DNA from 2 places in the Cytobacillus sp. Bva_UNVM-123 genome. Region 2 is predicted to be linked to the other one. Evidence: a T-box and tRNA genes for the amino acid it is inferred to sense, from the RefSeq annotation. Region 2 holds a T-box; the other holds one or more tRNA genes.
The links. The T-box of region 2 lies ahead of leuS (leucine--tRNA ligase). A T-box ahead of a tRNA ligase gene usually reads a tRNA of that ligase, here a tRNA-Leu.
Positions count from the first base shown of each region.

Region 1: it encodes a tRNA-Leu, which carries the amino acid that the T-box ahead of leuS (leucine--tRNA ligase) is inferred to sense. The anticodon was not compared.

Region 1 covers NZ_CM177772.1:103,266-106,666, forward strand. The annotation lists rRNA gene KDN24_RS00495 (23S ribosomal RNA) at 1-292, shown strand, start outside; rRNA gene rrf (5S ribosomal RNA) at 490-606, shown strand; tRNA gene KDN24_RS00505 (tRNA-Val) at 616-691, shown strand; tRNA gene KDN24_RS00510 (tRNA-Thr) at 851-926, shown strand; tRNA gene KDN24_RS00515 (tRNA-Lys) at 1,060-1,135, shown strand; tRNA gene KDN24_RS00520 (tRNA-Leu) at 1,146-1,227, shown strand; tRNA gene KDN24_RS00525 (tRNA-Gly) at 1,241-1,315, shown strand; tRNA gene KDN24_RS00530 (tRNA-Leu) at 1,322-1,410, shown strand; tRNA gene KDN24_RS00535 (tRNA-Arg) at 1,418-1,491, shown strand; tRNA gene KDN24_RS00540 (tRNA-Pro) at 1,502-1,578, shown strand; tRNA gene KDN24_RS00545 (tRNA-Ala) at 1,589-1,664, shown strand; rRNA gene KDN24_RS00550 (16S ribosomal RNA) at 1,982-3,401, shown strand, end outside.
Region 2 covers NZ_CM177772.1:3,934,512-3,937,912, forward strand. The annotation lists gene leuS (leucine--tRNA ligase) at 1-1,616, opposite strand, end outside; T-box leader at 1,665-1,888, opposite strand; gene KDN24_RS20200 (MDR family MFS transporter) at 2,104-3,285, opposite strand.

The DNA.
Region 1 (3,401 bases), 1.4 Mb from region 2:
GTCCCTATCCGTCGTGGGCGCAGGAAATTTGAGAGGAGCTGTCCTTAGTACGAGAGGACCGGGATGGACGCACCGCTGGTGTACCAGTTGTCTTGCCAAAGGCATAGCTGGGTAGCTATGTGCGGACGGGATAAGTGCTGAAAGCATCTAAGCATGAAGCCCCCCTCGAGATGAGATTTCCCATAGCGCAAGCTAGTAAGACCCCTGAAAGATGATCAGGTTGATAGGTTTGAGGTGGAAGCGTGGTGACACGTGGAGCTGACAAATACTAATCGGTCGAGGACTTAACCAAAAACGAAAAGCGGAAGTGCCTTGCTTAGGGGCGACAAGCTTAAGACGAGACGGCGAGAAGGTTGTACTTTAACCTTCTTGACGGATTGGCTTAAGACCTCGAGCCCCTAGGCACTGGAGCTGGACACGCTTTAAGATTACTCTTTCTTCTTCTTATTATCTAGTTTTGAGGGAACGAAACCTCAATTTAATAAAAAGTTTAGTGGCGATAGCGAGAAGGTCACACCCGTTCCCATCCCGAACACGGAAGTTAAGCTTCTCAGCGCCGATGGTAGTTGGGGGCTCTCCCCCTGTGAGAGTAGGACGCCGCTAAGCTTTTAATATGGAGGATTAGCTCAGCTGGGAGAGCATCTGCCTTACAAGCAGAGGGTCGGCGGTTCGATCCCGTCATCCTCCACCATAATGAGCCGGCCTAGCTCAATTGGTAGAGGATTCTGGAAGCTTGCAGTCCGGAGCTTTACGTCCTCGAATAGCTAGCTGGAGGAATCTGCAACAAATCACACAGGGATTTGCCGCACATATACTAATGCTATTTAAATTCTAAACATATATTTCATATGCCGGCCTAGCTCAATTGGTAGAGCAACTGACTTGTAATCAGTAGGTTGGGGGTTCAAGTCCTCTGGCCGGCACCAGATTTTAAAAGATTACAGCCACGAAGCTTTTCTTCAACGAATGGTAAGCTTTTAAAATCTGCGACAAAGACCAAAGGGCTTTGGAGCATATTTATTACTACTATCAAAATTCAGTTTTTAAAACTTTGAATTTGAGCCATTAGCTCAGTCGGTAGAGCATCTGACTTTTAATCAGAGGGTCGCAGGTTCGAATCCTGCATGGCTCACCACTTTAAATATGCGGGTGTGGCGGAATTGGCAGACGCACTAGACTTAGGATCTAGCGCCGCGAGGCGTGGGGGTTCGACTCCCTTCACCCGCACTTTTCATAATATGCGGAAGTAGTTCAGTGGTAGAACACCACCTTGCCAAGGTGGGGGTCGCGGGTTCGAATCCCGTCTTCCGCTCCATAATGTGCCGGGGTGGCGGAACTGGCAGACGCACAGGACTTAAAATCCTGCGGTAGGTGACTACCGTACCGGTTCGATTCCGGTTCTCGGCACCATTATATTGCGCCCGTAGCTCAATTGGATAGAGCGTCTGACTACGGATCAGAAGGTTATGGGTTCGACTCCTTTCGGGCGCGTTTGTTTTTTCGGGAAGTAGCTCAGCTTGGTAGAGCACTTGGTTTGGGACCAAGGGGTCGCAGGTTCGAATCCTGTCTTCCCGACCACTAAATTTACGGGGCCTTAGCTCAGCTGGGAGAGCGCCTGCCTTGCACGCAGGAGGTCAGCGGTTCGATCCCGCTAGGCTCCACCAAAAAAACAAAAAAGTTGTTGACATGATATTTCAAACATGTTATCATTGAAAAGTCGCTTTAGAGTGATGGAGTAAAAACAACTTACTGAAAAACAATGATAAATTGTAATCAGTAGCCTTGTTCTTTGAAAACTGAACGAACAAAAACGTCAACGTTATTCTTTAGTCTTTTTTGAAAAGACAATTTATGAGCTAATCAACTCACATCTTATCGCGTATTAACGCGCAGTAATATCCTTGCGGATAACTGCCCGTAAATACCCGATTGATTCGACTAACCATCACGGGGAAAAACACCCCGCGAAGGAAGTCTCATCTTATTGGAGAGTTTGATCCTGGCTCAGGACGAACGCTGGCGGCGTGCCTAATACATGCAAGTCGAGCGAACTTTTGGGAGCTTGCTCCCAAAAGTTAGCGGCGGACGGGTGAGTAACACGTGGGCAACCTGCCTGTAAGACGGGGATAACTTCGGGAAACCGGAGCTAATACCGGATAACTCTTTTCCTCCCATGAGGAAAAGCTGAAAGATGGCTTTTGCTATCACTTACAGATGGGCCCGCGGCGCATTAGCTAGTTGGTGAGGTAACGGCTCACCAAGGCCACGATGCGTAGCCGACCTGAGAGGGTGATCGGCCACACTGGGACTGAGACACGGCCCAGACTCCTACGGGAGGCAGCAGTAGGGAATCTTCCGCAATGGACGAAAGTCTGACGGAGCAACGCCGCGTGAGTGATGAAGGTTTTCGGATCGTAAAACTCTGTTGTTAGGGAAGAACAAGTATCGGAGTAACTGCCGGTACCTTGACGGTACCTAACCAGAAAGCCACGGCTAACTACGTGCCAGCAGCCGCGGTAATACGTAGGTGGCAAGCGTTGTCCGGAATTATTGGGCGTAAAGCGCGCGCAGGTGGTTCCTTAAGTCTGATGTGAAAGCCCCCGGCTCAACCGGGGAGGGTCATTGGAAACTGGGGAACTTGAGTGCAGAAGAGGAAAGTGGAATTCCACGTGTAGCGGTGAAATGCGTAGAGATGTGGAGGAACACCAGTGGCGAAGGCGACTTTCTGGTCTGTAACTGACACTGAGGCGCGAAAGCGTGGGGAGCGAACAGGATTAGATACCCTGGTAGTCCACGCCGTAAACGATGAGTGCTAAGTGTTAGGGGGTTTCCGCCCCTTAGTGCTGCAGCAAACGCATTAAGCACTCCGCCTGGGGAGTACGGCCGCAAGGCTGAAACTCAAAGGAATTGACGGGGGCCCGCACAAGCGGTGGAGCATGTGGTTTAATTCGAAGCAACGCGAAGAACCTTACCAGGTCTTGACATCCTCTGTCAACCCTAGAGATAGGGCTTTCCCCTTCGGGGGACAGAGTGACAGGTGGTGCATGGTTGTCGTCAGCTCGTGTCGTGAGATGTTGGGTTAAGTCCCGCAACGAGCGCAACCCTTGATCTTAGTTGCCAGCATTCAGTTGGGCACTCTAAGGTGACTGCCGGTGACAAACCGGAGGAAGGTGGGGATGACGTCAAATCATCATGCCCCTTATGACCTGGGCTACACACGTGCTACAATGGATGGAACAAAGGGCTGCGAGACCGCGAGGTTAAGCCAATCCCATAAAACCATTCTCAGTTCGGATTGCAGGCTGCAACTCGCCTGCATGAAGCCGGAATCGCTAGTAATCGCGGATCAGCATGCCGCGGTGAATACGTTCCCGGGCCTTGTACACACCGCCCGTCACACC
Region 2 (3,401 bases):
AGAAGATGTAGAACTGCATGCTCAGCACCACCGATATAAATATCGACTGGAAGCCATTCTCTTAATTTTTCGGCATCTGCCAATGCCTCAGAATTATGTGGATCAATATAGCGTAAATAGTACCAGCAGCTTCCTGCCCATTGTGGCATTGTATTCGTTTCCCGACGGCCTTTTTTACCTGTCACAGGATCCACAACATTGACCCACTTCTCAATATTCGCAAGTGGAGATTCTCCTGTACCAGATGGTTTAATTTCTGTTGTTTTAGGCAATAGAAGTGGAAGTTCTTCTATAGGTAAAGCTGACATTGTTCCATCTTCCCAATGAATGATAGGAATTGGTTCACCCCAATAACGTTGGCGGCTAAATAGCCAGTCGCGTAAACGGTAAGTAACTTTCTTCGTTCCTACGCCCTTTTCTTCCAACCAAGAAATCATTTTTCCAATTGCTTCTTCTTTATTTAAGCCGTTTAGGAATCCTGAGTTTACGTGCTCTCCGTCACCAGTGTATGCTTCCTTTTCTATATTTCCTCCAGCAACCACTTCAACAATTGGAAGTTCAAATTTCTTTGCAAAATCATAATCTCGTTCATCATGGCCTGGAACTGCCATAATGGCACCAGTTCCATAGCTAGCTAACACATAATCGGCAATCCATATTGGCATACGTTCGTTATTTGCAGGGTTTATTGCATAGGCACCCGTAAAAACGCCTGTTTTTTCTTTTGCTAAGTCTGTTCTTTCAAGATCACTTTTACTTTTAATTTTATCAATATAAGCAGTAACTGCTTCCTTTTGCTCAGCTGTTGTAATTTTATCAACTAAATCATGCTCAGGGGCTAACACAGCATATGTTGCTCCAAATAGAGTATCCGGACGAGTTGTAAAAACAGTAAACGTATCATCATGTCCTTCAATTTGGAAGGCTACTTCTGCCCCTTCTGAACGACCGATCCAATTACGCTGCATTTCTTTAAGGCTGTCTGGCCAATCGAGTAAATCTAGATCCTCTAGTAGACGGTCGGCATATTTAGTAATCTTTAATACCCACTGTCTCATTGGGCGACGTTCAACTGGATGGCCGCCACGCTCACTCTTCCCATCAATAACTTCCTCATTTGCTAAAACGGTTCCAAGAGCGGGACACCAGTTCACAGCGACTTCATCAATATAAGCAAGCCCCATTTCATAAAGCTTAATAAAAATCCACTGTGTCCATTTGTAATACTCAGGAGCCGTTGTATCCACTTCTCGGTCCCAATCATATGAAAAGCCAAGTTCCTTAATTTGACGACGGAATGTATTAATGTTCTTCTCGGTAAATTCAGCTGGGTCATTTCCTGTATCAAGCGCATATTGCTCAGCTGGAAGTCCGAATGCATCCCAGCCCATAGGATGGAGGACATTATACCCTTGCATCCGTTTCATCCGGGAAACAATATCGGTAGCTGTCATGCCTTCTGGGTGACCAACATGAAGACCTGCACCTGATGGATATGGAAACATATCTAACGCGTAAAATTTACGCTTACCCTTCTCCTCACTCGTTTTAAATGTTTTATTTTCTTCCCAAACATTTTGCCACTTCTTTTCAATCTCTTGATGATTGAAATTCATTTCATTTTCCTCCTAATCCTAATCAAAAATAAAAAAACTCTCATCCCCAAAAGGGACGAGAGGATTATGTATGAATCTCCCGCGGTACCACCCACATTAGTGACAATGTCACTCGCTTCATTATCCTTAACGCGGAAAACGGCAAGTATTACTCATTGTTCACACTTGCAGCTCAAAGGCGAGTTCATGACGTGCCCGACTGACTTGCACCATCCGTCAGCTCTCTAAAAACGGGCTTAACAATCACTACTACTCCTTTTCGTAGCACATCGTATTTATATTCCAAAGTTAAAACTTTGTACATTTTTTTGCAGTTATTTAAGAAAATGAGAAAACAGATGAATCGCTTTATTACATCACTATTTCGCAAACATTATCAAGCCTTTATTGATTAGTGCTATTGTATAAAATTTCCCACAAAGATGCAAGTGACCCTTCAGACTGAAAATTTTATCTCTATACTATGCATTTTAGTCATAAATGTGAACTAAGATGCTGACGCTAATTCTTTCTTTTTCTTTATTTTTTTGTCATAGAAAATGGTCGTAAATATAGAAATGAGAAGTAATCCAATAATAATGATAAAAAGGATTGACATCCCATATAGATCAACTAAAATTCCTCCAAGCAATGGCCCAACCATGCGTCCACCTGTTGCTGTACTGTTCACGATTCCTTGATAAAAACCTTCTTTTCCTTTAGGGGCTAGATCATTGGCAATAGTTGGAATAGCAGGCCATACGAGCATTTCGCCGATCGTTAAAATGATCATTGCAGCCAGAAAAGCAGTGAAATGTTCCGCCTTCGCAATAACAGCAAACGAAACAATAAAAATAATGATTCCGACATTAATCTGAGTCTTCAAAGATTTAATACCGCGTACAAAGAAGCTTACGAGAGGCTGTCCAAGTACAATTAATGCTCCGTTAACTGTCCAAAGTAGACTATATTGTCTTAAAGAAATATTAATCTCTTGGGTAAATGCTGCAATGGTCGTCTGCCATTGAACATACCCCACCCAACATAATAAATAACCTGTACATACTATTAATAAAGCATATAGCTTAGTATGGTCTTTAACTGCTCGTTTCTCTTGTAAAACGGAAGAATGTGATATTGAATCAGCTTCAATTCCTCTGTACCCCCAAAATGCAATGAGGAGAAAAATGATAAACATGAACGTATTAGCAATAAAGATAAGCTGAAAAGAATAAGAGGCAACAAAGCCGCCAAGTGCTGAGCCGATAGCTACACCAAGATTTTGCGCAACATACATTGCGTTAAATGGCTTTCTTCCGCCTTCCTTCCATACGGACCCAGCCATTGCATACATAGAGGGAAAAATAATGCCTGAGCCAAAACCGATAATTGTCAAAAAGATAACATAGGTTGGCCAGCCATGCCAAAAAGTTAAGCAAATTAATGCAGAAACCGTAATGCCAATTCCAAGCAGAACTGATTTATATCCTCCGATCTTATCGAAAAGGATACCCCCATATAAATTTCCGATAACTGTTGCCCCAGAATTCAACATGAGAACAATCCCAGCAACTGATAAAGATTTTCCTAAATGATCGTGAATATAGATTGTATTTAAAGGCCATAAAAAAGAAGAGCCTGTTACATTCACTGCCATCCCTATAATTAAAAGCCATAAGGCACGTGGCATGAAAAACGCTCCTTTACTATTAAGCTAAATGGACTTATTTCGTGCACTAAATATCAGAATAAGTCACAGTAGCTCGTATAATTTAAAGCAGGAGTTAGCTGCTTATTTCGAGTTCC